One region of the Lysinibacillus sp. NPDC093688 genome, then DNA from elsewhere that is predicted to be linked to it. Evidence: riboswitches for the same ligand, from Rfam matches in the RefSeq annotation. Region 1 holds a riboswitch; each other region holds the start of a gene.
The links. Region 1 has a riboswitch for cobalamin ahead of cobT (nicotinate-nucleotide--dimethylbenzimidazole phosphoribosyltransferase). Riboswitches for the same ligand answer to the same signal wherever they lie in the genome.
Positions count from the first base shown of each region.

Region 2: another riboswitch for cobalamin. It lies ahead of ACQKN2_RS05285 (FecCD family ABC transporter permease); the one in region 1 lies ahead of cobT (nicotinate-nucleotide--dimethylbenzimidazole phosphoribosyltransferase).
Region 3: another riboswitch for cobalamin. It lies ahead of ACQKN2_RS09820 (hypothetical protein); the one in region 1 lies ahead of cobT (nicotinate-nucleotide--dimethylbenzimidazole phosphoribosyltransferase).

Region 1 is NZ_JBNNUX010000032.1:39,014-49,433, reverse strand. It holds partial or broken gene ACQKN2_RS19985 (hypothetical protein) at 1-303, opposite strand, end outside; gene ACQKN2_RS19980 (trimeric intracellular cation channel family protein) at 585-1,190, shown strand; gene cobT (nicotinate-nucleotide--dimethylbenzimidazole phosphoribosyltransferase) at 1,404-2,459, opposite strand; cobalamin riboswitch at 2,575-2,751, opposite strand; gene ACQKN2_RS19970 (response regulator) at 3,281-3,883, opposite strand; gene ACQKN2_RS19965 (ATP-binding protein) at 3,870-6,044, opposite strand; gene comX (competence pheromone ComX) at 6,100-6,276, opposite strand; gene ACQKN2_RS19955 (polyprenyl synthetase family protein) at 6,291-7,157, opposite strand; gene ACQKN2_RS19950 (SapB/AmfS family lanthipeptide) at 7,815-7,982, shown strand; gene lanKC (class III lanthionine synthetase LanKC) at 8,018-10,420, shown strand, end outside.
Region 2 is NZ_JBNNUX010000004.1:75,981-86,400, forward strand. It holds gene ACQKN2_RS05265 (DedA family protein) at 84-1,367, shown strand; gene ACQKN2_RS05270 (response regulator transcription factor) at 1,406-2,113, shown strand; gene ACQKN2_RS05275 (sensor histidine kinase) at 2,091-3,455, shown strand; gene ACQKN2_RS05280 (DinB family protein) at 3,860-4,333, shown strand; cobalamin riboswitch at 4,620-4,804, shown strand; gene ACQKN2_RS05285 (FecCD family ABC transporter permease) at 4,994-5,983, shown strand; gene ACQKN2_RS05290 (ABC transporter ATP-binding protein) at 5,984-6,757, shown strand; gene ACQKN2_RS05295 (ABC transporter substrate-binding protein) at 6,819-7,817, shown strand; gene ACQKN2_RS05300 (precorrin-3B methylase) at 7,875-8,549, shown strand; gene ACQKN2_RS05305 (ATP-dependent helicase) at 8,782-10,420, shown strand, end outside.
Region 3 is NZ_JBNNUX010000009.1:88,334-98,753, forward strand. It holds gene ACQKN2_RS09795 (energy-coupling factor transporter transmembrane component T family protein) at 1-243, opposite strand, end outside; gene ACQKN2_RS09800 (ECF transporter S component) at 310-909, opposite strand; gene ACQKN2_RS09805 (nucleoside hydrolase) at 931-1,893, opposite strand; gene ACQKN2_RS09810 (LacI family DNA-binding transcriptional regulator) at 1,946-2,959, opposite strand; gene ACQKN2_RS09815 (GTP-binding protein) at 3,339-5,279, shown strand; gene ACQKN2_RS09820 (hypothetical protein) at 5,798-6,562, opposite strand; cobalamin riboswitch at 6,814-6,997, opposite strand; gene ACQKN2_RS09825 (amidase family protein) at 7,082-8,551, opposite strand; gene ACQKN2_RS09830 (hypothetical protein) at 8,875-9,555, shown strand; gene ACQKN2_RS09835 (DUF4181 domain-containing protein) at 9,776-10,213, shown strand; gene ACQKN2_RS09840 (methyl-accepting chemotaxis protein) at 10,326-10,420, opposite strand, start outside.

The DNA.
Region 1 (10,420 bases):
TTTAATATACGCATGCAATTGATATTCACTTAATCCAAAAGATTGACGAATGTTATCTAATTCTTTTGCGGTCTGCTTCAATTCTTTTGAATCATTCGATTTTTTCGCTTTTTGATAGCCACGTAATTGATTTCGATAGTGTTTGGATTTTTGCATTAAAGTATATTGTTTTATTGCATAAGACAAAGTTGTGTTATAGAGTGTACGGGCAATTTCAAAACGTTTTAATAGGATATCCTTTTGCCATATATCTATTAGTAACTTGAGTTCTATAATAAAACAATCTTTCTTCCATTTCGTCATTACCCGCCACCCCTTTATCTTTCGATTATTCACAATATACAATATAAACATATGTTCTATAAAGAAAAAAGCACTTCATTCCTACCACCTCTGTGAGCTTGCCTGCAAAAATTGCTTGCGTTTCTAATTGCATTTAGGTGCTAAGTTAAATTACAAACTACTTCTATTTAATTCTGCTATAATAAGATATTTGATATCTGATAATTCGAAATCGTAAGTCGATGCTTTCTAGTATGTAATCTACAACAAGAAATGATTTATTCATATAAGGGGTGAAAGGGTTGGCTTGGGAGGTTTTTAGTATCATTGGAACAATTGCCTTTGCTATTTCCGGGGCAATAATTGCAATGGAGGAAGAATACGATTTATTCGGTGTCTATATACTCGGTATCGTAACTGCTTTCGGTGGTGGAGCTATACGAAATCTACTAATAGGTTTACCCGTAACTACACTGTGGGGACAGGATATGATGTTCCAAATTGCCATTGCAGCGATTACGCTATTTTTCTTATTTCCACATCGACTTATTAAGCATTGGCATCGCTGGGGCAATTTCACTGACGCTATTGGATTATCGGCATTTGCGATTCAAGGTGCTCTTTATGCTGTGAAGCTCGACATGCCTATTAGCGCAGTTATTGTAGCTGCTGTTTTAACAGGGTCAGGTGGTGGAATTGTCCGCGATTTATTAGCTAGACGACAACCATTAGTCCTCCGTGATGAAATCTATGGTGTTTGGGCAGCACTAGCCGGGCTTATTATCGGACTTCAACTATTTTCAGGCGATATCTTTATATATATATTATTTGGTGTGATTATCATACTAAGAATACTTTCATATATAAAAAAATGGCGTTTACCGTTACGGAAGTTGAATCGAGCATAGCTTTCTTTCCTTACACCGTTGTATAAAAACAAGCCCAAATAACATTATTTGAGCTTGTTTTTAATCTTATACCTGTTGTTACTCTTCTATCCCTATATGTCTTATCCACTCATTATAAATAACCATTTTTCACCACTATCATACTACTTTGCAGAGTGCATCCATGACAGCAATAATAGGCACCGAATGTAAACATTGAGCTGTATCTAAAAATTACTTTTTCAACAGTAACATAGCTTCCTCTAATGTAGCCATGTTTTTCATCATAGAGCTTGCTGCATCCAAAATAGGAAAGGCTAAAGCTGCACCAGACCCCTCTCCTAATCGCATATTCATTTGTAGCATCGGTTCAATTCCTAGCATTTCAGCGGCGATTTTTGCGCCTGGTTCTTCAGAGGCATGAGAAGGAATAATATAGTCTTTTACATTAGGTTCGAGCTCGTATGCAATAAGAGCAGCAATAGTAGAGATAAAACCATCAATAACAACAGGTTTGCGATGTGCAGCAGCAGCAAGTATCACCCCAGCCATTGCACCTATTTCTAACCCTCCGACTTTTGCAAGAATATCTATAGCATCATGACGATTTGGTTTGTTTAATGCAATAGCATTGTGAATGACCTCTACTTTATGTAATATCCCCCCTGGTCCAACACCTGCACCGAAGCCTGTCACTTCATTCGGATGACAATCACGAAGAACCGATAATATAGCAGCACTCGGTGTTGTATTACCAATGCCCATTTCACCTGTCCCAAGTACATTGATCCCATTTTTGATTTCTTCCGTAGCTACTTCAATTCCTACTTCAATTGATTGGATGGCTTCTTCCCTTGACATAGCAGGACCTTTTGCCATATTGTCCGTACCATATTTAATCTTTTTAATGATGACACCAGCATCATGCGGAATATCCTCTTTTACGCCAACGTCTACTGTGACAACTTTTGCATCTGTGATTTTTGCGATAGCACAGACACCCGTTCCTCCTCTAGGGAAATTTAACGTTTGAAAGACCGTCACATTTTGCGGATTTGATGTTACCCCTTCATCACAAACACCATGATCTGCTGCACAGACAATAATTGCTTTATTTTCAATCGTAGGAAATAGTTCACCTGTTATACCGGATAGTTGCACAGCTAGAGCCTCCAACCTCCCTAAGCTACTAGGTGGCTTGCAAAGTGCATCTATGCGTTCCCTTGCTTCCTCCATCATTTTGTGGTCAGCGCTTTGAATGTTTTGAATCGTTTGTTGTAATAATTGCATGAAAATTTCCCCTTTCTTTTTTGCCCTTGTTACTCGAAGAATGATTTAAAGAAAAAAATAAAAAGCCTGTAGTTTATTCCATAACAAATAAACTACAGACTTTTCCATCGTCTATATAATACGAAGCAGATAGGCAGGTCTCCTGGCTCAATTTCAACATTTCATAGAACCTTCCCAGAACGATGCTAGTGGCATTCTCTATGAAACTCCCTTTTACAGTGGTGGGACCGCTAAAGCTTTTCACTTTATTCCCTATTCTCCCGCAATGGGCACCTAATGCTTTTATGCAATTATTTTAAATTTACGACAAAGTGTTTAATGTGTCAATATTTCAAATCTTTAAGCTTCATTGGTTTTTAAAGTGAACGGCTATGCTTAATAATTCATATTTAAAAACTTTAACACAAAATATCAACGTAATCACTGCATTAGTAGTTAATACTAATAGTTCATTTAGATTAGTATTAAGATTTCGAATCCCTAAAATAAGTGTTTTTCTAATAGCTTCAATAATAATTAAGTGGATTAATAGAAACAATTAGCATTGGAAATTTTCAACAAATCACCATAAACACCCGATAGCGTGTCCAAAATCATGATAGATCCATGAGTATTAGTTCTCGTTTCAAATAAGTAATACATCGCACAAATTATTTCTTTTTCCAACAAAAAAAACGCATTAAGGATTGTTTTAATGTTTGATAAACAAACCCTTTTAAATAAAATACTGCAAAAATGATCTCAGAAACTCAAATGAAAGTTTTATCTATATGTACATATTCGAGAAAAATCCTTTGACTTATTGTCGCAGAGGTCATAACTTATGAAATTTGCTTTATCCATTTAATCGCAGCTTCAGCACGAGTTTCAACATTTAGTTTAGAGAAAATACTAGTAAGATTTTTTTCAATCGTTCGTTGGCTTAAGCTAAGTTCCATTGCAATTGTTTTATTTGGTAATCCGTCTTTTACTAAATCTAAAATTTTTTGTTCTCTTTCGGTCAACCTAGTTGATTTTTCTGTTTTAGAAAAATTCGAATTAAGTTGTTTAATTAAAGAAAGTGGCATGATAATTTTTTCTTCTAATGCATAATTGATAGTGTCAATCAATTGTTTTCTACTATCCGATTTACTAACAAATCCACAAACCCCTTTTTCTAACAAATCGGTAATATATCTTTCGATGTTATAGCCAGTGTAAATAATTGCAATTGCTTCTGGATGAATATTGATTATTTTTTCTATAAATTCCAAACCATCCGTATCTGGCAAATTAAAATCAACTAAATAAACGTCATAAGGTGCTTTGGTTAACTGTTGAAGGGCAAGATATGGATCCGTAAACACATCTGCATGACAATTTAGCTCGGCTTTTAATATGGCCTTAGTTCCTTCACCAATTGCAATATGATCATCCAACACCATTATTTTCAAGATCCTCACCTATTTTCATAGATATTTTGATTACTACACCAGATGGGTGATTAGGGGTGATTTCAAATGTACCTTGGTAATAATTAATCCGCGCTTGTATCCCCATTAGCCCAATACTTTTGATTTCGTTTAACTGATCATTCATATCTAGACCTATACCATCATCAATATATTCAATAATAAGTCTTTGAGCTTTTGATGTAAGGTTAATATGAACGATATGCGCCTGTGAATGCTTATTAGCATTCGATAGTAGCTCTTGAATTATACGATAGATAGTAGTAGCTTGCTGTAATGATAAATCCTCAATTACCTCAATATTATCTCTGATTATAAAGTTAAAACGGATTTTGTATTTTCCTATTAATTCATTTAATGACTTATAAAGACCCAATCTTTCAATTAAAGGTGGGTATAAATTCTCGCAAATATCACGAGTAGTATCCATAATATCAAGTATTTCATTACGTAAATGTGAAAATGTCTCTTTTTCTTGCATATCTTTAACCGTCACTATCGCTTCTTCAATATTTCGACTCATACGAATTAAATCCTGTAAAATCGTATCATGAATCTCTATTGATAAACGAATACGCTCTCGTTCCGTTGATGATATCCATAGCTTGCTATACCAGCGTTGCGAATGTAAAATATCGAGTTTTGCCAATTGGGCAGCAAGATTATCCATTTTAAGTGAATTGTCGAGAATACTTTGTACATAATATAAAAACAATTCAAGCATTTTTATGGATTCGAATGGTATTTTATTAAAACGAGTGTCTACGACTGCTAATAACTTCGAATCAGGTGTTTCATGTAGTACTAAAATGTAATTTTCCTTACTTTTATAGATTAAGTTGGGACAAATTGTACTATAATTCTCCTCATCGATATAATGTAAACGACCCCTTATATCATCCTCCACAATTTCAACATGATTTAACTTTAACATTCGGCTCAACTCTTTTTTTATACAATCTACAAGATTTTCAAAATTAGAATATTGTGTAGATTTTTTTATAAAGTGATAAAAATCTGAAAAATTATAATCCTTTAATGTTGCCATATAACGAGCGTTTTTTATTTCCAACCATTCTTTACATGACAGAATAAAAATCATAGCAATAAAAATAATCAAAAAATAGAGGCTAAATAGATATATAGTGCGTGCTTCTTGAAATAATATTAAAATAAAAGATACTATTAAACTGAATGGAATTGATAACTTTAAATGTTCAAACATTCGATCAAGTGCATATTGCAAATTTACGTAAGATTCCGTCAATTCCATATAAATTAGACAAATCGGTACAATCATTAAAAATAAAGCAGTCACATCAGCTGGCAAAATCGGTGTATAGTTGAAAAGTATTGGAATACCATAAAATATCACTATAGGCCCTATTCCTAAAAAGAATATGAAGAAAAGTGGTTTTGCATAGTACTTCATATTACTTTTAATTGCTAGAATAATATTAATCATTAATAAACATGATAAAATTGAATAGACTAAAATTTCGAATATGATCTGCACCGTTATGAAATCTTCAATAGTAATTCGTAATACATTAATAGTAACTAATAAACCGCCCATCACAAAAAAGATAGTGCGCAGTTTTTTTTGCACAGAATCGCTCACTATTCTTAATAAATGAATGCAATAGAAAAAACAATTTACTAAGCTAATAAAAATTGCTAACGAATTAAAAATGTTACTAAAGAAATCACCCCGTCCCGCTGCGCCAGCACTAATATAAGCTAGCGCTGTAAATTGCAAATGGAAAATTAAATATTTTTTATTTTTTGTTAGAGGACGTTGTAATAAATAGATACATAATGCACTTATAAGTAATGAGTATATTAGAGGAATAACAAAATGCATTAAAAGTTGACCTGTCATACCCTCATAAGACACAGTAAGTGTTTCGACTTTGCCTTTATGCCATATAGTTAGACTCTCCGCGTGTGTAACAGTGAATGGAGAAGAAGTATGGGGTGGTATTTCCTTACCATCGATTTCTAGTATTATTGTGTTTGGCTCAAGTTGCTGATGTACACCCCAGCCTTCTTCTTCAATATTATGGATATACCATCTTTGATCTTGTTCTGTGATAGTAATTCCTATAATTGGACCTTTTGATATGATGATCAAGCAATACAATTGAACAAAAAAAATGAGTACAAGTCCAATTAAAATTTTTACTTTATTATGCACGCCAGTATAATTGATACGAATCTCTCAGTGATGGCTTTACTGCATTATCAAATGATTCTAATATTAAACTGCTCTCTAAAGGACTGATATTTAAAAGTGAAACCTTCCCTTCTTTAAAAAGTGCTAAAATTTCTTCATTTTTTTGTAGATATTGAATAATTTTCAACATTTCTCTTCACCTCATCAAATATATTGTCTAAAAATTGAAATATCCTTGTCTGGGTATAGCTGTTGTAGCAAATCCATTGCAAGCCTGTGGTATTTTAATGTCATTAAATGCATATAAATTGGCAATCCTGAAGCTTCGATTTGCTGTGCAGTAATGTGTATATCCGTTATGGAGTCTACTTGCTTTATATAATGCGCTCGTAATTCATCAAATATCGGACTCTCGTATTGCAGTAAATATAAGATAGGTAATGTTCGCTTTTTCATACTTATATCATTTTGCTTCCCTAATAAGTCCTCATAATCATTTCTTAATTGTGCCACTATTGCTATATAATGAGCACATTTTTCTAACTTTTCTTCATACTTCCCATTTGCTAAAGTTTGCCCAAGGGTACAAGCCAGTGCTATTAAAGAGCCTGATTTCTTTTTCACAACTCCTAAATAAGCTTCTTCTGAAAAAATGTTATTCGTTAAATCATGATGTTGACCGTCAGCAGCTTGAAGTAGATAATTATAGAACAACATTATAACTTCATTTTGATATGGTATTTCAAGCCTTTTCAGCTCTATAAACAGAATACTAACGAGGGAAGTCGAGGCATTAAGTAATATGTTCCTTTCGATTCCCCACTTCGTTTCATCACCATCTTCGATATCGTCGAAAATATCCGTAAAGAGAATACATAATTCTAAAATATTATAAACGTCTTTAATCGCACTTGTTTCTATTCCTTCTGCCATCTGAAAATGCAATTCACATAAATTAGTAAAATCACCTCCTTTATGTTGTGCCATTAGTGTTTCTAAACAATTTTTAAATTCGCTTGACAAATGGTGTTTATTTACAATTAATTTAAGATCCTCAATTAACTTACCCATTGGTCACCTTACCTAATATTAGTTATTTATAATATCCATAATACCATATACAGTTATTTTTCCAATATTTTTGTAATAAATTAAAACAATAAGTCTATTTTAATATCTAAAATTAGTCAAAATTGAAATACCTTTGTTTCTTTAAAAGAGTCACAAATTCATATTTGTTTGGCTAAGATCTCTGTTACTTTTTCCCTATTAATAAATAGTGGTTAAAATAGTAATAAATAGTAATATCAATAAAAAAGAGAGATTCTAACGTTTCGTAAAGGTTTACATAGTATATAAATATCAACACCAATATAATATGTATATTTTCTTATTTAAGGATGTACAAAATCATTATTCTCCGAGGTTAAATGATGCTTTTAAATCTGTATGAACCGCCGAAAATTAAGACAACGTGTGATATAAAACACGCTCTAAATATTGCATTCACTACTTTGGTACAGGGAGAATTTCAACCCACGATGAATATTTTTAACGAATATTAGAAGATTAAATAAGAATTAATTGTCAAGTGTTAAATTCCGACTTTTTTTATGCGGAAATACGCACTTGAAAGGGTAGTATTTGTACTACTAATCTTAAAGTAACTCGAGTGTAAATAAGGAATTTGTTGCAACGAATTTATATTTAGTCTAGGAGGTATACAACATGGTAAATAGTAAGAAAAAATCAAATGTTCTAAAGTTACAAAAAATGAATGTAGAAAATGGTCATAACTTAAATGGTGCCGCGCGTAATTCCGCAAACAGCCAATTTTTATGCGTCGGTTATCCTAGTCAAGTGAGCGTATTTAATTGTCATCTTCCAGGATTCTAAAACTTAAATAACATTTCAGAGTGGAGGTAATAATAATGGATTTGCGTTATGTACAGTATATTAATCTTAAAGAGAGATATTATGAGCCTCCACTTGAAAAGGCAACAGAGATGGCTCTCGAAATTTCTAATGTACCATCTAACTGGGTTATAAACTCGGATAAACATTGGACATATTATTCTAAGACCGACTCTTATTTGCCTGTTCAAGGTTGGAAGGTACATATTAGTTCTACCCCAAAAGAAGCCAAAGAAATGTTGAAAGTTGTTTCGAATTTTTTGTTTGAAAATTTAGTTCCATTTAAGCATGTATCTAATGTGTGGGAATTAATATTAAAGAATTCTAAATATGGTGACAGAGCATCATCAGGTAAATTTATTACTATTTATCCAAATAACGAAAATCAATTTATTTTCCTTTTAGAGAAGTTACATTTACTTTTGAATGACTTTTCAAAAGGTCCATACATACTGAACGATAAAAGATGGTTGGATGGAAATGTTTACTTTAGATACGGGGCATTCAAGGAGATGTACTTAATAAACGGTGCATCAAGAATTCCAGCCATTCAAAATCCTTTAGGGGAGTTAATACCCGATTCTAGAGCGCCATATTATACGGTTCCTGATTTTATAGAAGAACCGCTAATTGTTAAAAAAATGACGGAAGAGCATGAAAAAATACAGACTGCTGTATCAGAGCTTGATAATTATACTATTGAATCTGCTTTGCACTTCAGTAATGGTGGTGGGGTTTATGTGGCAAATCACATACCTTCAAATACTAAAGTGGTATTGAAAGAGGGTCGACCATATGCAGGTTTAGATGGTCAAGGAAGAGATGCGGTAGAGCGTTTAAATCATGAGGCTAGTATTTTAAAAAAACTACTAGGATTAGAATCTGTGGTTTCATTTCATAAAACGTTTCCAGAGTGGGAACATGTATTTTTAGCAGAAGAGTATATTAGTGGAACATCTTTAGATACTTGGATAGCAACGAATTATCCATTCTCTGCACAGCAAGACTCAAATGAGTATTGTAACAATGCCTGTTCTATACTAAGGCAATTAAAAGATGCTCTGCAATCTATCCATGCTAGAGACGTTGGTATGGGCGATCTACAGCCGGCCAATGTAATGGTAACAGCTTCTAACGATATTAAACTAATTGATTTTGAAGCGGCTAGTCATATAAACGACAGTATTCCCTCAGGTTTAATGCGGCTTGGTTTTGTTGGAGCCCCAAATCTTTCACGGGAACAGACAGATTGGTTTGCCTTACTTCGCATCGCAAGATATGTGTTTCTACCGATAGGACCCGTTCAAGATATAGCGGTGAATATCATAAAAAAACATGATCAATGGATTTTTGATCAATTCGGTAGTCAGGCAATGCGTTTGATTGAAGAAATTGAAAGTGAATGTAATAAAAGGAGCGTTATCCCGCAAAAAAGTCTTCTCTCTGCGCCGTCTAAATACTTTAGTCGATTAGATTTACCGGAAATTATCTCATCAATCAGAGCAGGTATTGTCAATAATTTGAAGTGTGATATTAAGCTATTATCGGGGGATATCCGTCAGTATGAAAGTTTAGGTGGAATCTTTAATATACTAACGGGTGGCTTCGGAGTAATCATGGCATTAATGCGCACAGGCGATGTACCTGAAAAGGCAAAATCCTGGGCATTAAAGTATAGTGCGGAAGAATATATTAATCAGCTTGATAATGGGCTTTTTTCAGGAAAAGCAGGAGTTGCAGGCATACTTTATGAATTAGGGATGATTGAAAGATCCAAAGCAATCTATGATTCAATAGAAGTAGAATCGGATAATGCAGATATTTCAATCAGAACGGGATTAGCTGGTATAGGCTTAGCGTTTATCTCTGCATCCTATATACCCAATTTAAAGTCCATGCTTGATCGTGCTATTAAAATAGGTCTTCAGTTATGTTCCCATCTCGAAAAAGACATAGCAGTAACATCTAACGATGCTGATGCGATTCCACTAGGATTAATAGATGGATGGTCAGGTGTTTCTCTATTTTATAGTGCTTTATTTAAAGCTACAAATGAAAAAGTATGGTTAGAACTTTCTCTGCAAGCTTTAGAAAAAGATACAAGTATATGTATTATGGATAATTCAGGAACGTACCAAGTTAACGATAAAGAAAACACAAGGTTTATTCCGTATCTAGCCGGTGGCAGCGCGGGTGTAGGTCTTAGCATGATAGAGTTAAGACATTTGTTAAAAGACCCGAGATGGGAAACTGAATTAAGGGGAATAGGAGAAGTGGCTAGTTCCAAATGTTTTTACGGTTCGGGTCTATTTCGTGGCTTAGGTGGGATGATCATAACTGCCAACACAATTGATATCGAGCTTCAAACGGGAGGAAGATTCTTAGATAAAACATTAAACACCTTAAATTTATATGTACTT
Region 2 (10,420 bases), on a different contig from region 1:
TCAAAATAATGATAAATTGTAGATAAAGTTAAGGTGCTTCCTGCTTTTTGGATTAAATTTTGTAAATAAATTTGGAGGCTTTTATGTCATTCTTAATTACTTTATTTGAACAACACAGCTATTTGATTTTATTTATAGGGATCTTTTTAGAGCTCATGGCTCTTCCTATATCTGGGGAATTTTTAATGAGCTATGCAGGATTCTTTGTTTATCAAGGGGAAATGAATTATTTTTTGGCCATTCTCACAGTCTTTTTATCTGCTGGTGCAGGAATTACGTTAACTTATTGGATAGGGAAGGCAGGAGGCTATAAACTAATCGAGAGGTATGGTAAATATGTACATCTTGGACCTGAAAGATATAAAAAAACAGCTGATTGGTTTGAACGATCAGGCAGTAAATTATTAGTTTTTGCTTATTTTATCCCTGGTGTAAGGCATTTTACTGGTTATGTTTCAGGTGTTTCTAAGATTCCTTTTCGAAAATTTATCATACCGGCATATACAGGCGCTTTTTTATGGGGAATTTGTTTTATTACCCTTGGAAAAGTACTAGGTCCAAAATGGGAAACTTTCCATCAAGCAGCGAGTAAATATTTAATTATTTTTCTTATTGTTTTGGCTGCTTTGTTAGCAAGTTATCTCATCTTTAGGTTTTATAAAATTCAAATTAAAACCTTTTTTATTCATTTGTTAACATGGTTAACAAACCGATTAAGAACATTAAGGGCCACGGAAATTTTTCTTATATTCCTAACTTCAGTGCTAATTGGAATGGTGATTTTGATGTTTGGGATAGCACAAGATTATCTAGAAAATGATGTTGCCCAGTTCAATCAAATCGCAGAATATTTGGTTCATTCTACTGTTTATATAAACTGGATGGAAGAACTTTTAATATTCCAACATTCATTCACATTTAGCAGCATTATAGTTGTAACCATCATAAGTATTTGGATAAAGAAACAGAACCGGTTACTAGAATATCTTCAACTCGGTGTTTCCATATTAGGAGGTATACCTTTCCGTGCATTCATCTTGGAGGCTTTCTCTTTCCTCCAATCGATTGGTTTTGAGGGGGAATTTCATTCAGCCGATTTTCCTGACTTAAAGGCCACTTTGACGATCATCATTTATGGAACATGTATATTTTTACTAGTACGTCACTTAAAAAACAATTACTGGACAATTATTATTCCTTTATTGGGTTTACTCTTATTAATCGGTCTTGCGATTGGGAATATCGTATCGACCAATGTACTTCCCAGTGACATTATTGGGGGTTATGTATATGGCGGAGTTTGGATATTTTTTAACTTCCTGTTGTTTGAACTGTTTCGACTTGTGCTCGATAAAAATGAAATATAGAGAAATACTTTTATAGAAGGAAAGAGGATGAGGTTGAAATGAAAGCACATGTTCTTTTAATTGAGGATGAAACACAGATAGCTCGTGTCGTAAAAATGGAGCTGGAATATGAAGGTTATCAGGTCACAGTAGAACACGACGGTAGAGCAGGTTTTGAAGCAGCCTTACAAACAAACTTTGATTTAATTTTATTGGATGTGATGCTGCCTGGGCTAAATGGAATCGAGGTATTAAGAAGGCTAAGAAAGGAAAACAGGAATGTTCCTGTTATTCTTTTAACAGCTCGAAATACAACATTAGACATAGTATCAGGTTTAGATCAAGGTGCAAATGACTATGTGCCCAAACCATTCAGAATCGAGGAATTATTGGCCAGAATTCGTGCTTGTTTACGCAATCAACCTAAAGCAATTCAAGAGAATTCCGTATTGAAGGTGAATGATTTAATAATAGATGCAGATGCAAGAGAAGTCACTAGGAATGGAAAAAACATTACGTTAACACCCAAGGAATATGACTTTTTGCTTTATTTAGTCATGAATAAAAACAAAGTAGTCACACGGGAAAATATATTACTGAATGTTTGGGGATGGGAATATGAAGGTGAAGGCAACATACTTGATGTTACTGTAGCCCATCTCAGAAAAAAAATAGACGAAGGATTTTCATCCCCATTATTCACGACCGTTTGGGGAGTGGGGTATACCTTAAAGGAGAAAACAAATGAGGATTACCACAAAAATTAATCTATTAACGACTGCTTGGATGCTGTGTATTTTGATACTTGTAAATATCGCTGTCTATTTCTCGTTTATTAAATTCACGACTAATATGGAAGAAGTAGAACTGTTTCAAAAAGCCGAGGACTTAATAAAAGTTATTGATTCACTCGATGCATCCAGCAATATTAACGAAAAATTAGGTGATTTTTTAACTCCCCATTCTTATATTAGAATTATACATCCGAATAACAACGTCATTCATGAAAAAACCAATGATTTATTACTTTCAAAAACGATACAAGGTAAGTACGCTGAATCAAAGCAAGCACAAACACATTTGATTTCGGCAGAGCAAGATGAGGAACAGGTTTTAATTGTTCGTGTTCCAATTAAAGAAGGTAATCAAATTACCGGGAGTATAGAAATTGGAGAACGATTATTAGGTTTTGAAACTGATAAAGATATACTTCGTGCCATTCTAGGCCTCTGCACTTTATTAGCTGCTATTTTCTCCTTGCTTGGTGGCAAATGGTTGTCCAATATGATTATGAGGCCCATTTCAAACATGATTAAAACTATGGAGGAAATTGAAATGAGTGGGGTTCCTAAGCCCATCACCATTCAAAATCAGACAAAAGATGAACTCCATACAATGGCAAGAACGTTTAATCGAATGATTCACAGACTTCAAGACCATATGGAAAAACAAAAACAGTTTGTGTCTGATGCGTCCCATGAATTAAAAACACCTTTAACGATCATTATGAACTATACTGATTTTTTAAGAAGGCATGGATTAGAAAATCAAGAAATGACCGATGAAGCAATTAATGCCATTACTTCGGAAGCAAACAGAATGCAAAAAATGACACAGACACTTCTAGACTTAGCTACCTTAGAGAATGAAAGTGCTCTAGAATTGAATGAGCTAAATTTGGTGTCTTTATGCCAGAGAATTTTAAATCAAATGAAACAAGTTTATGGGCGTGAAATATCGTTACATTATGATGAGGATCCAATTGTTATATTTGCGGAGGAATTAAAAATTAAACAGCTTATGATTATTTTTCTAGATAATGCCATGAAATATAGTAATGATAAGATTGATGTATTTATAGAAAAGGATCGTCAACATGCCATTATACGTGTAAAAGATTATGGAATTGGGATACCACAGGAAGAACTTCGTAATATTTTTGAACGATTTTACAGGGTGGATAAAGCAAGAACTAGAAAAACAGAAGGCTCTGGTTTAGGACTAAGCATTGCAAATAGGATTATGAAATTGTATAAAGGTGAAATTAAAATTACAAGTCAAGAGGGAACAGGGACGACAGTAGCATTGTATTTACCATTTAGTAAATAAATATTTTTGACGTAAGAAATCCCAAATTGTCTATCAAAGTACTTTAGTGGAGTATCAAATGATGTTGATAAAGGCATTTTAGACAGATTCAGCCTGTGACTGCGATTGTGTTTCTAACTGTTGTAATAAAGTGTAAACAGGTCTCGTAACAAAAGAAGTTGGTTATATTTGAAACAGCTTTTAAGAGCCATGCTACGCTACATATATAGCGTAGCATGGCTCTTTTGGTTTTCACAATAAATAATGTTACCAATAAAAAACAAGTATTGGATAATTTAATGTTGAACTTATTGTACTAAGCAGCAGGTTAGTTGAAGAAAAAATAAAAGGATTCTTTCGCAGAAACAAGAATATATATTTATTGGTATTTTAATAAGCAATACTTGAGAATAGGAGGAAATGAATTGGAAGAGTTAATTAAGGAGTACGCTTTAGGATACACAATGCTTCGGGAAGCCATTGAAGGATTAACAGAGGAGGAGCTTCGTTACAAGCCCTCACCGGACAAATGGAGCATTCATCAAATCCTCATACATGTAACGGATTCCGAGATTTCGTCCACATCTAGGCTTAAAAAAGTCTTGGCAGAGGATGCGCCGCTTCTGATTTCATTTGACCAAGAGGCTTGGGCAAATAACTTGGGTTATGATTTGTTGGACCGTGAACAACATTTGCTTCTTTTTAAATTGCTACGTTCCAGTATGCAGCCTATTCTAGACCATCTAACTAGTGAACAAAGCAAGCGAGTGGGGGTGTATGTCGATCAGGCCCAGTTCACATTTAAGCAATTGCTGGAATTTCGAGTGCAACACGTTCGAAACCATCTTGATCAAATTGAACGGGTGAAGATTGCATATCAAGAGAACCAAACCTATTAAACTTATTGTTGGCTGTATTTGAAACAGCTTTTAAGAGCCAATGACAGCATGTAATTACAAGTATTATTTTTGAAAAAGAAATATATTAACAATAGTGAATTGACTAAAATTTCATTTAACGGTAAAATCAAATGCTAGTTAAGTTATTATATTTTTCTAATAATAATTCATTTAGAATAGTTTTCTCTTACGTCTATTAAATGCTAATTTATTTATAATTTCATTTAAATGAAGAATATTATGGAATTGCTATCTAGGAATTTTAATAGTTTTGTTCTTATAACTTAATAAATATTTTTTTGTTGGTGCAAATGACTTTGATCGTTTGCTTAAAAGGGAAATCGGTGTAAATCCGATGCTGTCCCGCAACTGTAATGGGGAGTCTATACAAAATGTCACTGTAGCGAGCTATGGGAAGGCGTATAGATGATGAACCTAAGCCAGGATACCTGCCAATAAAAGCAACAAACTTACATTGAACCACGAGGATGGTTGTAGTGGCCGGGTTGAGACACCCTTTTTTCACTATGACATCCTCTTGCAGACAAGGGGATTTTTTTTATGCCCTTTGATTTAAGAGAGGAGAGCGTTTTGAAGAATTCAACAACAAGAAATATCAACCTACTCTTATTAGTATTGACTGGTGTCGTTCTAATATCGATGACATTAGCGATCATGGTAGGCTCTGTGTCAATTACACCTAGTATTGTATGGCGCATTATTTTATCGCATATCCCGTTCAATCCACTTGCTATTACAGAGGATTGGAGTCGTTCGCAGGAAATCATCATTTGGCAAATTCGTACTCCACGCGTAGTGCTTGCCATAATAGTCGGAGCGGGTCTTGCTATTTCGGGAGCAGCCATTCAAGCTTTAGTTCGCAATTCAATTGCGGACCCGTACATTTTAGGGGTATCATCCGGTGCTTCTGTAGGGGCGACGTCTGTTATTTTACTTGGTAGTTTTTCGATTTTTGGTATGTATGCGCTATCATTCGCTGCTTTTATAGGGGCGACGATTGCTGTACTAATCGTGTTCTTCTTAGCACGGGTTGAAGGGCGTATTTCAGTTATACGACTATTATTAGCAGGGATTGCCGTGTCACTAGTTTTGTCAGCGTTGACGAATTTTATGCTGATGATGGCGAAGGAAGAGGGCGGTATTAAGGCTGTGATGTATTGGATGATGGGAAGTCTGGCTGGAGCGAAATGGATGAATATAATGATTCCATTCATCGTTTTAACTGTCGTTTACGCAATTTTACGTCTCCATGCACGTCATTTGAATTTACTTTTACTTGGCGAAGAATCTGCTGTTACGTTGGGTGTTAATATAGAGAAATTTCGACTGCTACTAATATTATTAATTTCACTATTGACAGGTGTACTTGTTGCAGTAAGTGGCGCAATCGGCTTTATTGGCCTAATTATTCCTCATATCGTACGCATGATTGTCGGTTCAAATTATAAGTTTGTACTGCCAGTTAGTGCATTAATGGGTGCGATATTTTTAATATGGGCAGATGCAATTGCTCGCATTGTGATTGCGCCTGAGGAAATGCCGATTGGAATTATTACGGCTTTATGCGGATGCCCATTCTTTATATGGATGTTGCGTAAGCAAATGTATTCTTTCGGGGAGGAGAATTAGATGGTTTATGTAGCAAAAAACCTTTCTTTTGCCGTGCATCAGGTGAAAATATTAAACAATGTTTCTGTACATATTCAAGAACGCGAGTTTGTTGGCATTATTGGGCCTAATGGTAGTGGGAAATCAACCCTATTAAAAAATATGTACCGTATGCTACAACCTCAAGAAGGAGAAGTATTTTTATTTAATGAAAATATTTACAACCAATCTTCAAAGGTAATAGCGAAGCAACTTGCCGTTGTAGGCCAGGAAACACCAGTGCTATTTGAGTTTACGGTTAAGGAACTTGTTGCAATGGGACGTACACCGCATAAAAGGCTTATGGAAGTGGATACAAAAGAAGACCTTGCTATTGTCGAGGAATCGATGCAGCAGGCAGGCGTATTACATTTAAGTGAGCGTACCTTTAGTTCATTATCCGGTGGTGAGAAAAAACGAGTCATTGTTGCAAGAGCATTGGCACAACAGGCTAAGATCATGGCATTAGATGAGCCAACGAATCATTTAGATGTTCAGCATCAGCTCCAGCTCATGGATTTGATACAGAGCTTGCCGATTACGGTCATTGCAGCCTTGCATGATTTAAATATTGCAGCAACTTACTGTGATAAAATTTATGTTTTAAAGGACGGAGAAATCGTAGCATACGGGACACCATTTGATGTATTAACGCCCTCATTATTACAAAGAGTGTTTGGAGTACATGCGGAAGTGAGCGTGCATCCTATCACGAAAAAACCCCATATTTATTATATATCTGAGCAATTTTTATAGTTAGTTAAGGGATCATAGATTTCATTCTATATAATATTTTTTGAAAAAAGGAGAAATAGAAATGAAGACATTTAAAAGCGTATGGCTTGTTCTTGCAATCTTAATGGTAAGTATTTTAACGGCTTGTGGTAACGAGGAAAAACAAGATTCAGCATCGCAAAGTGAGCAAGTAGAACCAGCAAAAGCAGAGGCAACGAAAGTAACGATTGAAAATAACGGTACGACACAAGTTTATACGGAAGCGCCTAAAAAAGCCATTAGCTTAAATCAGCATGTAACAGAAATTATGCTAGCGTTAGGCTTAGAGGATTCAATGGTTGGAACAGCGTATTTAGATGATGCAATTTATCCACCGTTACAAGCGGCGTATGAAAAAGTTCCGGTATTAGCTGAGGAATACCCAACAAAGGAGCAGGTGATTGATTCAGGAGCAGATTTTTTATTTGCAGGCTGGAAAAGTGGATTTAGTGAGAAGGGTGTTGGGACTCCAGAAGAACTAGAAGCACTTGGCATTCATACTTATTTACATACATCTTCAAGCATTACAAATCCTAAGTTAGAGGATATTTTCGCCGATATCAGAAACATTGCTAAAATATTCCGTGTGGAAGAGCGTGGAGAAAAATTAATTGAGCAAATGACAAAAGAAGTAGAGGACATTCGGACGAAGCTTCCGCAAAATAAGGATAATTTGCGTGTTCTTGTATTTGATAGTGGTGAGAAAGAAGTTTTCACTGCTGCACAAAACTTCATGAATGAACTTGTGACTGTAGCAGGTGGAAAAAATATTTTCGATGATGTTAAGTCTGGCTGGGCAACAGTTTCTAAAGAAGATGTAGTAGAGCGCAACCCCAAAGTTATCGTTGTAATTGACTATGGTTCAACTACTGCTCAAGAAAAAATTAATTTCCTGAAAAATGATCCGGCATTAAAAGAAACAGAAGCGGTATTAAACGGACGTTTCGTTGTTTTACCACTATCAGCAGCATCTGAAGGTGTTCGTGCAGCTGAAGCAATTCAAATATTAGCAAAAGGATTTTATCCAGAAAGCTTTCAATAATAAAGAAGAGGAGCTAGCCAATTGCTAGCTTCTTTTTTCATAGGAGGATGGGAAACGATGACAATAAATACATTTAACAATAATATTCCTGAAAAAACATTTGCTAAGTTAAACAGTGAAGGTGAATTTACACGTATTGCCGTGAGTCCTGGAATTATCAACAAACATTATACACCAGCACAATTTCAAAAAATCGCAGAAGTAGTTGGAAAGAGTGGAGCGATTAAATATTCTACGTCTTATAACATCATGATTTCTGTGCCGACGTTAGATCTGATAAGAGTGACGCAAGAGCTGGAACAGGTTGGTTTATATATTGCGCAACAAGGACAGGTTGTTGCGATGAAGGCCTGTGATTTTTGTGATGGGGTTAAGATGGATGCAGCAACAATTACAGAGGAGCTGTATCAGCAGCTTGATGGCTTGGAAGTGCCAAGCCGAATTCGCATTAATATGAATGGCTGTGCATCAGCTTGTTATAATGCCGTTTATGATGATATTGGGCTAGTATATCAGAAAGATAGCTTTGATGTGTATTTAGGGGCTGTTCCTATGGGGAAAAATGCACAGGCAGGGGAGCTATTTGCGAAAAAAGTACCTGTACAGCATATCGAAAATCTTTTACAGGAAATAATTAAGCTCTATAAAGAACTTGCCCTCCATAAAGAACCATTTTATAAATTTTACAAAAGAACAAAAACAGCAGACTATTGGCAAAAGCTAATAAATTAATGGTTGCCTCATTAAAAATATTGTATAAACCTACTTATTGCTTAAAAAATAAAATGATATGTTTTTTGTTTTAAAAATTTTCTTTATGGATATAAGCTCTGTAGCATCTATTAGACAACCTTGTGTGAATGTTCCCCTGCTTTTGCTTTAATATTGTGCGGCTTTCCTCGGATGAATCCTCATCATTTGGTATAATAAAGTATAGACTTTTTTTGAACGGAGAGAGATTGATATGAATGGAGCGCAAAAAGCGTTTTTTGAGGAAAAGGAGCGTTCACTTGGCGTTCATCTAAATGATGTACAGACGCAGGCGGTGTTACAAACGAGTGGGCCGCTGTTACTATTGGCTTCTCCCGGTTCAGGAAAAACGACGACGATTATTATGCGAATTGGCTATATGATTGAGGCGCTTGGTGTGAATCCTTCTCGCATAAAGGCTGTCACGTTTAGTAAGGCATCAGCCGATGATATGAAGGCACGTTTTGCAAAGTTTTTCCCGCATTTGCCACCGGTTGATTTTTCGACGATTCATAGTTTAGCATTTCAAGTTGTGCGGCAGACACTTGAACGCCAGGGCATTTCGTACGGTATCATTGAAGAATCGGACAAGCCTGGTGTTGTTTCAAAAAAACGAGTACTTCGCGAGATTTTTGAACAATTAAATAGCACAAAAATTACCGAAGATCAGTTAGACGAGCTACTGACGTACATAACGTTTATCAAAAATAAAATGCTGCCAGAACAGGAATGGGCAATTGCAGAAGTAAAGGTACCTAAAAAAGTCGAGATTTTACAGCGTTATGAGGAATATAAACGCACAGGTAGTGATCGTTTATTAATTGATTTTGACGATATGTTATTAATGGCGAATGATATTTTCACGAAAAATCGAGAGGTGCTGGCGCAATACCAACGCCGCTACGATTATTATTTAACGGATGAAAGTCAAGATACATCACCCGTTCAACATGCGATTATCGCGAAGCTCGTCGCAGTCCATCAAAATTTATGCGTCGTTGCAGATGAGGATCAGGCCATTTATAGCTGGCGCGGTGCAGAGCCAGATTATTTGCTGAATTTCCAAAAGGTATATCCGGAGGCGCATGTTTTACTTATGACGCAAAACTATCGTTCAGCTGCAACGATTGTAGAGCCAGCCAATATATTCATTCAGCGAAATAAAAAGCGTTTTAACAAACAAATGTTTACGGAAAACCCTGCTGCAGAACCGATCTCGTTTAAAATCCTCGAGAATTACAATTTACAGGCCAAGTATTTAGTGGACCAATTGAAAAATCTGTCTAAGCGCGGCTCAACGGCTATTTTATATCGAAATAATACGTCAGCCATTCCGCTTATGGACGCTTTTGACAGAGCAGGTTTGCCTTTCTATATGAAAGATTCCACGATTCGCTTTTTCACGCATTGGGTCGTGGAGGATATTATGAACTTCATGCGTCTAGCGTACAATACAAAAAATATTACGGTATTTGAAAAAGTTTACAGAAAAATGAATGCTTATATTACACCAACGCAATTGAAGGCGCTACAGAAAGTGCCAGAAGATGGCTGTGTATTCACACAGTTGTTAGAACATGTTGAGTTAAAGGATTATCAGCCTGAATATATTAAGCGCATTCGCAAAACGTATGATAGCATTCAATTTGATAAAACGACGCCAACAGCCATGCTAGAGCATATTCGTTATGACTTTGGTTATGAGCGCACCTTAAAGAATATGAGTGAGAATCTCGGTTTTAATTATGAAAATTTACTAGATATTGTGGATGTACTCGGTTTAATTGCTCGTCATACGACGACGATGACCGAATTTGCGGGTCGTTTGAAGCAGCTTGAAAATTTAGCACGTT
Region 3 (10,420 bases), on a different contig from region 1:
ATGATCACCTGGATAGAAAAAGAGCTGCATGAAGAAAACGATAATTAGTAAAAATAACAAAGCCTTCACAACAGTTCCAAAAAATTCTTTCAAAACGCTTGCAGCGGCAGCGATAAGAAGTAAAATTGGAAAAACTAGAAATGAAAATTTAAACCCGGGAATTATAAGAACGGCAGCTGATACAAGTAATGCAAAGAAAAATTTAGTCAATGGATGCAGCTGCTGAATGAAATTTTTCTGCACTGTGAACCCTCCTCAGAAAAAGTAGATCTTTCCGCTCATGCAGAACGGAAAGACTTCATGAAAGTACTATCGGTCTTCACGTTTCATGTATAGAGTCCCGTAATTCATTTTTGATAAATAGCGATCAGACATTTTTCTTACAATAAAGTAAACGATTAGAGCAGATACTACTTTGTCCGCAATTTCAAAGATAAAGGATGAGGCAAACACGGCACTCCAAATTTTTTGTCCTGAAGCAAGGAATGTAGCTGTAAGGAGAGATCCTGTACTTCCTGTTGCTCCTCCAAAAACTAACACTGTAATCGGAGCAGAAACTATAACAGCAATAAATGTAATCACAATACCGGAAATAATCGTTTTAGGAATATTTTTAAACATTCCTCCTTTAGACAAGTATCCTACTCCTAACCCAATCGCCACCGATGTAATGGCATATGGAAAATACGTAGGATTGAAAATACCATTTATAAGGTTTGTAATTAATCCAGCAAGTAATGCAACCCAAGGACCAGCAACGACCCCGATTAAAATGGTTCCAATCGTATCAAGAAAAATAGGGAGCCTTAAAACGTTAGCAATTTGAAAACCGACAATGTTAACTGCTACACCAATAGGAATAAGAAGCATAGACATCATATTAAAATCATCTTTAAAACTACGTTTCATCTTGGATTCCCACCTTTTTTATTATTGATTGATTTGACGGCCCATTTTTGCAACCGCTTCCATAAATTGATTGACAAAAGCTTCACGATTTACCGAATGCAAAACTTTTACATTATGAGGTTTGCCAGAGCGGTGCATGTAATCTACAACCGTCGCACCAGCAGTATGGCGCCCTTCTGTTTCAACCGCTACAAAGCAATCTTTCCCTTCAAAAAGTTCCGGAGTGACAACATAGGACACAGCACAAAGATCATGCAAACGAAAACTATTTTCAAAATCTGTTTCTTGAAAATCATTATTTTTAGCATTTTGAATATAGAAGCGAAGCATTGCCCCAATCTTTTGAGATAAATCTGTACCCAAGCTTTCAATTTGATTCAATTCTTCCATATTGATATACGCTTTATGTGTAACATCAAGTCCGCTCATAATAATAGGAATTCCAGAACGAAAAACGATATTAGCTGCATGTGGATCAACATATACATTAAATTCTGCAAAAGGACTCATATTGCCGGATACAGCTGCACCACCCATATACGAAATATAGCTGATTTTTTCTTTTACGTCTGGATGGGCAAGCAGTAATGCTCCGATATTCGTAAGTGGGCCAGTTGCGATTAAAACGATAGGTTCCTCACTTTCAGTTAAAACAGCAATTAAAGCATTTAAGGCTGTTCTACCACTTTCAAGTAAATCCGGCTCCGGAAAAATGACTTCTCCTAACCCACTCTCTCCGTGAACATCATCCGCAACCTCAAGTTCACGGAAGAAAGGATCCTTCAAGCCTCTTGCGATTTCAATATTTTGTTTCATGTAACTAGTAAAAGCTCTAGCATTGTAGATCGTTTTATCTTGAGTTTGATTTCCTGGTTCCGTTGTAATTAACTTTATGTCCAGATCATCTCGAGAAAAAGCTAATAATAGCGCCATTACATCGTCAATTCCCGGGTCACAATCAATAATTACTGGTATTTTTCCCATCAAGTTCACTCCTATAGTTAATCTATAATTTTTACTGTTTTATGATGATAAGTTACAGTAATAAAAGTGATGTACTACTTTCTCGTACTACTAGAGTCGGATTAAACATAATAGATTGCGTTTCATTATTCTCAAGTTTTTGTATTAAAAGCTTCACAGCCTCCCGTCCCATTAGATAAGTATCTTGACGAATGGTAGTAAGCATTGGTATTAATGCAGATACTAACGGAATATCATCAAAGCCTACGATGGATAAATCCCTCGGTATATGAATACCAAGCTCGTGAGCCATACGGTAAACACCGAATGCCATCACATCATTAAAGGCAAATATAGCCGTTATTTCTTTTTTCATAAGGAGGTCTTTGGACTTTTGGTACGCCATTTCCATCTGAAAGTCCCCTTCAATAATATGCGATGGCGAAAGTTCAACGCCTGATTCAGCCAATGCTCTTTTGAAACCCTCTAAACGTTCATTAGTCAAAGAAATAGACTTTGGTCCAATAATGCACGCTATCTTTCTATGTCCCAGTTCTGTTAAATGCTTTCCTGCTAAATATCCACCTTTATCATTATCTAAAAAGACACTGGAATGTTTTTTTTCATTTTTTCCCCTATCGACGAGAACGAAAGGAATTTTTGCACGTGATAAATGCTCTTCATCCGAAGACTCCAAAGAATCTTTTGCAGAAAAAATGATTCCATCTACCTGTTGTTCTTCTAATAGTCGCAAATATCGTTTCTCTTTATCAGATTGATCATCAGAATTACAGATGATTAAACTATATTCTCTTTCATTCGCTTCATCTTCCACCCCCCGACATAATTCAGGAAAATAAGGATTAGAAATGTTCGGAATAATTAACCCAAATATTTTCGATTGCTTCGTAACAAGACCACGAGCAAATTGGTTAGGCTGGAAATCTACCTCCTCCATTACTTTTAATACCTTTTCACGTGTCTTTGGAGACATTCCCTCTTCTTTTTCATTCAATACTCGGGAAACAGTTGTAATGGAAACACCCGCTTGTTTAGCAATATCTTTTATGGTCCATCGTTTCATCATCTTCACCTACTATTAAGATCACTCTTTAGGAAAACGTTTTACGAAAACGTTTTCTCAATTACCATATCATGACATAGTTAAATTGTCATTATTTTTTCAGAATAATCAGAAAATGATAGATGCATAATTTGTACATTTACACATCTGTTAAAGATGATTATCGATGGAAAAGATTAAATGGCCCTTGTTCATATTAGCCGAGGTTTATCTGCTTTACGCCTTCTCATGGTGTGGCTACAATGTCATTGCGAATAGACTCCCAGAAATCAGAAATATATTAATATTATTGTTCATTATCACTAACAAATTTTATTCGAAATATTTTTCAACCCAATCTGTTACAATGTTGTTAATGGATGAATAGAAACGAGGATCTTTTATGCATGTAACAATTGGAGTACTTGCTCACGTCGATGCCGGTAAAACAACATTTTCTGAGCAGTTACTATTTCACACAAACAGTATTCAAGCCCGTGGGCGAGTGGATCACCAGGACACATTTCTAGATAATCATGAACTGGAGCGTCAGCGAGGCATTACGATTTTTGCGGAGCAAGGTCGCATGACGCTTGGAGATGATACATATACATTGATCGATACACCTGGGCACGTCGATTTCTCCCCAGAGATGGAGCGCGCCATTCGGGTTATGGATTATGCCATTATTATTGTAAGTGCCGTCGAAGGAATACAAGGCCATACTGAAACAGTGTGGCAACTTTTACGCCAATATCACGTCCCAACCTTCTTTTTTATCAACAAAATTGATCGTGAAGGAGCAGATGTTGAAGCCGTTATGGCGCAGCTTCAAAAGGATTGCTCTGTGGATGTTCTATTCGTAGACGAACCGCTCCGAGCTGACTTTGTTTCAAATGATATGATGGAGTGGCTTGCTGAACATGATGAGCAGCTTCTCGATGCTTTTCTTAATGAGACATTGGATAGCTCAAGCTGCATAACTCATATACAATCGTTGATTAAACAGGAAAAGGCCTTTTTGTGCTTTACTGGCTCTGCCTTAAAAGATATTGGGATAAAGGAATTCCTAGCACAGCTCCCCCTCCTTACAGAAACACATTTTAATTACAATGCTCCGTTTCAAGGTGAGGTGTTTAAAATTCGTCATGATGGACATCAACGCTTAACTTTTATCAAGGCTTTACAAGGAACGTTACATGTCCGTGATGAACTTTCATTTGGAGACGTTACTGAAAAAGTAACTGAGATTCGACAATACAATGGCAGCCGTTTTGAAACATCTCAACAGGTTAAGGCTGGGGAGATTTTCGCAGTTAAAGGGATTAGTCAAGCAAACATTGGCGATATCATCGGTTATTCAAGTAATCCTCAGCCCTATGAGCTAGTACCGACTTTACAGGCAAAAGTACACTATGAAGGTGATCAGCATATAAAGGAAGTTTTAAAAGTTTTCCGCACACTTGAAGCAGAAGAACCATCATTACGTGTGCTATGGCATGAAAAATTTCAAGAAATTCATGTACATATTATGGGTGTCATCCAACTCGAGGTGCTTATCGAAGTGCTTCATACGCGCTTCTCGCTAGACATTTCATTTAGCGAACCACAGATTTTGTATATGGAAACGATCGCCACAACTGTGACAGGCTATGGTCATTTTGAGCCATTAAAACATTACGCAGAAGTCCATTTATTGATGGAGCCAAATACACGCGGTACCGGCAATACATTTGTCAACGCATGCCACGCGGATGATTTATCAGTTGGACATCAACGACTCATTGAAAAACATTTATTCGAGCGCGATCATCATGGGCTGTTAACCGGTTTCCCCGTGACAGATATTCGCTTCACGCTCTTAACGGGTCGCGCACATATTAAACATACTGAAGGGGGCGACTTCCGTGAAGCAACATTCCGTGCATTGCGGCAAGGGCTGGAACAAGCAGAAAATGTATTACTAGAGCCATATTACCGCTTTAAGCTTAAGGCCTCTAGTGATTTTATAGGTCGCATGATGACCGACATTCAGCAAGCTGCCGGTACATTTGACGCGCCCATCATAACTGAACATGATGCGATTGTAACCGGTCGCGCCCCTGTCTCAACATTTATGAACTACAGTACAACCTTTGCCGCCTACACCAATGGAAAGGGCGTACTCTCACTACAATTTGATGGCTACGATGCGTGTCACAATACAGAAGACATTATTGAGCAAATTGGCTACGATAAGAACGCCGATCCTGAATATTCATCCTCTAGTATTTTTTGCGCAAAAGGCAAGGGCTACTCCGTTCCATGGCACGAGGCACAAGCAGCGATGCATTGTATTGACTAAATTTTTAAAAACAGGACATGATTTGTTAGATCAATGTCCTGTTTTTCATGTTTCGTGGGTATTATCTTGTCTCGCGCGGGTATTTACCTTTCTTCCGCGGGTATTCTTGCCTTCCGCGGGTATTTGCTTTCCTTCCGCGGGTATTTCCTCTGCTATCGCGGGTATTTGCCTTTCTTCCGCGGGTATTCTTGTCTCGCGCGGGTATTTGCTTTCCTTCCGCGGGTATTTCCTCTGCTATCGCGGGTATTTGCCTGCCTTCCGCGGGTATTCTTGCCTCGCGCGGGTATTGCTTTCATTCCGTGGGTATTTCCTCTGCTATCGTGGGTATTTACCTTTCTTCCGCGGGTATCTTTGCCTCGCGCGGGTATTTGCTTTCCTTCCGCGGGTATTCTTGCCTTCCGCGGGTATTTGCTTTCATTCCGCGGGTATTTCCTCTGCTATCGCGGGTATTTGCCTGCCTTCCGCGGATATTTCCCCTGCTATCGCGGGTATTCATCTTCACTCCGCGCATATTTAATTCACAAAGCTTGTATCATTTTCCGTGCCTGTTTGAAAATGCGGTATGAAGGTTCCACAACAACGTAGCTATGGGAATGAGAGAAATCCATTAAAACCTTGCCAGGTCTACTTTTCAAAAGTTGTAAATTATCAATCAGTTCGAGCAATAGTTCATGACCGTTACCACGTGGGTGCCAGTTTAAATGATAATCATTTAGTTCCTTCACCGCTTTTAAAAATTGATGATACTCTCGCTCTACAAAATTAATCAGTTGTTTATTTTTATGAGCTACTCGTGATAAATCGTCTAAATATACTTCATAAAAACGCATCACTATCGAGCACAATAAATCATTCACCCGAGCAGCACTTAGTATTGGCTTAGGAGCATGGGAAAGTCGCTCTATATTTGGTTTTGCACGAGTCGAATCAATGCGTGTAATTAAATGATACTGCTCTCCATTCACCTCGTACACAATTGGATTTGTCGGCATATACATCATAAAATCATTTGTTTTTGTTTTTAGTTGATCTGTAATAGTCGCCTTTGCAAAAAGGTGGCCATTAAAACTTTCATTTTGAATCCAAATAATATCTTTGTTATATAAAATTTTATCAAACAATCGTTCATTACTAATAAGATTGCTAGCTATTAATTGATCGACAAGTGATTCTACAACCATTCTTGTGGTAGCTTTCTTGGCAACCTCAGTGCGTGGCTGCTTACAAATTTTCATTTCTACATATTGCGATTCCTGTGCTGTACATTCATGAATATTCGTCATAATTCCATCCTCTTTTCGTACATATTTTCCAAAACGGAAGTCTTCTTTCGCATAAAAAAAGGATCTCCTACAATTAGAGGAAATCCTTCATTCTATCTTTTTCATTCATCACATAATGTCAAATTATACCCAAGAATAAAAGAACTGCCTTGAAAGCGATTACCTTCTTTTATTTTGGGCGTTTGACGTACAGTGACGAACAGAGCATTCTGTTTTGTCAACATGCCACCTCCTATTCCTCGTAGGGTTATGGTGTGTACTCATAATAGGCAGGTATCCTGACTCATGATCATCGCTACCTTTCCCCTTCCCGTCGTTAAACAGTGGTATATGAAAAGTCGCTCACATTTACAGTTGCGGGACAGTGTTGGATTTGCACCAACTTCCCTTTTAAGTAAATTGCACGCAATTTACACCTATTACTCCACGCTATTCAGTTGTTAAGAAACTGGAAAATACCAATTCCCTTACTATTAATTGTAAAGTACTGTATTTTCAAAGTCAATTGAGTCTGGGATCTTATGACAACTCAGGAGCTTTTCGTAAATTACTTGCTTGTTCATATGAAAATGCAAGTTTTATTAAAACATCTTCACTAAATGCAGTCCCTGCGAAAGTTATGCCAAACGGTCTGCCATTTTTCATATACCCTGCTGGGACGGCAATAGACGGATATCCAGCTTTCGCGCTAATTGTCGAGCCTATATATGATGGAAACATAATCGCATCTAAGTCATATTTTTTTAATGTATAATCGATTCCTTGTTCTTGAGAAAAATACAAATCCTCTAATTTGGCATTTAAGTATTCAGAATCTCTTAACGTGTTCGGTAATTTCTCTCTCGATTCCAATTTATCCTGCCCATATTTTAACGACTTTTCTTCCGATAGTTTATTAAATTGAATTAACTCAGAAATAGAATGTACAGGAATGTGAGAAGGTAGATTTACAAGGAAATTATTTAAACTATGCTTAAATTCATATTGCGGTACTGCCCATTTCCAGTCCCTATGGAAAGAAGGAATATCGATGTCTTCAAAAATAATGGCTCCTTGCTCTCTTAAAACCTGAATTGCCTTATTAAAAAGGGTTTCGTCATATTCCTCTGACTCATAATAAGTTTTGGAGGCATTCGTATAAACACCGATTCTAGCACCCTTTAATCCTGTAGCTTCTAAAAAGATTGAGTAATCTTGATGTATCCTTCCTTCGCTTTTATATGTAGCAACGTCGTCTTGATCTACATCCGTTAATACGCCCAATAAAATAGCTGCATCTGTAACCGTTCTTGCCATTGGCCCTGCTGTGTCTTGAGAGTATGTAAACGGAATAATGCCCTGTCGACTAATGAGCCCAACAGTCGGTTTTATGCCGACTACTGAATTTGTAATAGCAGGACTTAAAATCGAGGCATCTGTCTCCGTTCCAATTGATAGAACAGCAAAATTCGATGCCACTGCTACCGCCGACCCCGAGCTGGATCCTCCAACATAAAGTTCTGGATCTCCATAAGGATTAAGTGTTTGCCCACCTCGAGAACTATACCCCGCCCACATCGTACTCGACATACCGTTCGCTAATTCAGTCATATTTGCTTTCCCTAAAATAACAGCCCCCGCTTCACGGAGTTTTTTTACTAGATATGCATCCTGCTCAGCTAAATAGTTTTCTAACGCTATTACGCCTGCACTAGTATGCATAAAATCTTTCGTTTCGATATTGTCTTTTAAAACAACCGGAATTCCGTGTAGAGGTCCTCTAACCCCTTTTGTCACTCTTTCCTCATCTAATGCTTCAGCAATAAATATCGCTTCAGGATTAATTTCAAGCATAGAATTAATTCTCTGACCATCTTGATCATACTTAGCAATTCTGTGTAAATAATACATAGTTAATTCTTTTGATGTGATCTCACCATGTTCCTTAGCTACCTGAATATCAATTACTGACAATTCTTCTCTAAGAAAGCTATTAAAATTTATCCCCATTTAGTTTCCCACCCTTCTTTACTCATCACAAAACGGCATTCAAATTTTTAGCGAGGTTCTATAAATATATTAACATAAATTCTAAAATAACCCAGACTTTAACAGATCGGTTATAATGTATGTAAAACGGTTTAGACCTTATCGTATCGGTAATTGTATAATCAATCTCTTCTGTTATACATTTACCATCTAATAATCAACTCAAAGCAGCTTATTGTATAAACATAAAGTTACTTCCCACTTTTCTCATCCCAATATTTGTAAATATGTTATAATTCTATAAAGCGACTAATTATTCTGTCATTTAATTAGCTTTTTGTGAGGTGAAGGTTTTGAAAAATTATATGTTTGCAAGAGCTATACTGGTAACCTTCTTTTTAACAGGGTGTGTAAATGAAAAAATAGAAAATGCAGAACCTTCAAAACTTTCGACTGATGAAAATAATAAGTTATCAGATATTAAAGCAACTCCTCTCCAATTAACTCCAGAGCAAAAAGAAAAGTATTACAAGGAATATATTTCTCTTGTAGAAAAAGTAAATGAAAAATATAATGTAAACTTTGTAATAGAGCCAATATCAAAGTTTACAGATGAATACTGGGTTGAAGTTAAGGATTTTGAAAAGATGTTAAAAGAAAGAGTAGATGCTTCAATTATCGTGTCAAAAATTAACGATGCTTATTCCCCAACTTTTGTGCCAAAAACAGTGGAAATACATATAGGTTCAAAATTAGAGATTATTAGTTTTGAAGGCTCTTTTGAAACGCAGTTAAATTTTAATAAACCTTATGGTAGACAGTTGTTCTCAGCTATGAACTCTATATCTTCGAAAATTGAAAATGGTAGCGGTAATTGGATACAAACAGGATACAACTATTCAATTGTCGATGGAGGTCGCTCTTATCTTATTACTGTGGCTGGAAAATACTCCAATCGCGGTATTTCTTCTCCTCATATCATAGAAGTAGAATATTATTGCAATAAAAATGGTGGTATTACTTGATGATAGAAGACAAATGTCATATTAAACGTCTTTAAAAAATACCCCTAACATTCAATCTAAGGACATGTGTTTGAATGTAACTCATAGACATTACGCATTCCAATCTCGCTCTTACAAGCATGCATTTCTCATATCACTACCAAGTAATACTCTTCGATGCTACATTCTCTTTACAGATAGAATTTTCAGTTAGGATAAAAATGCCCGGTTTGAGAGGTGAATGACATTGAATACTATTATTATCGAACTAAGAACATTAATGCTTTTTCTAATTGTGCTACTAGTAATAATTAGTCTTTTTGGATTTGCCATAAGGAAGTTACTAGGTGCCGAGAGAAAGAAATGGTTTTCTTATAATTATCTGAACGAAAGACATAGAAAACTAGATCTGTCGGTACGAATATTTTTTACGACTCTATTTTTAATTAGTACGTATTATACAATTTACAATGATATGGTTGAAATTGCTTGGTATTTTGAAACATGGTTTATCATAATTATCTCTTTAATAGCCTCTGAAATAATACGAGCATTTATGGAATGGAAATACGCAAAAAATAGAAAAGACTTTGTTGCTACTATTGTAGAAATGATGTTTGTGATTACCATAGTATTTTTTACGATAAAAACTAATTTTTTCGGCTTATTTAATAGTTAATTCGGAAGCTATTAACCGCAGGTAATTAAGTAGACCTCACTTTAAATAGAAAAGGCTATTTCGCAGAAAATCCCTCTGCAAAATAGCCTTTTTTGATGGATAATGTTACACATTAATGTCCACTAAATCTCTGTGTAAGCTTTTGTAAATTTTCAGCTTGTTTACATAGGTCTTGTGACACTACCATGTTGACCGCTTGCATAGAGG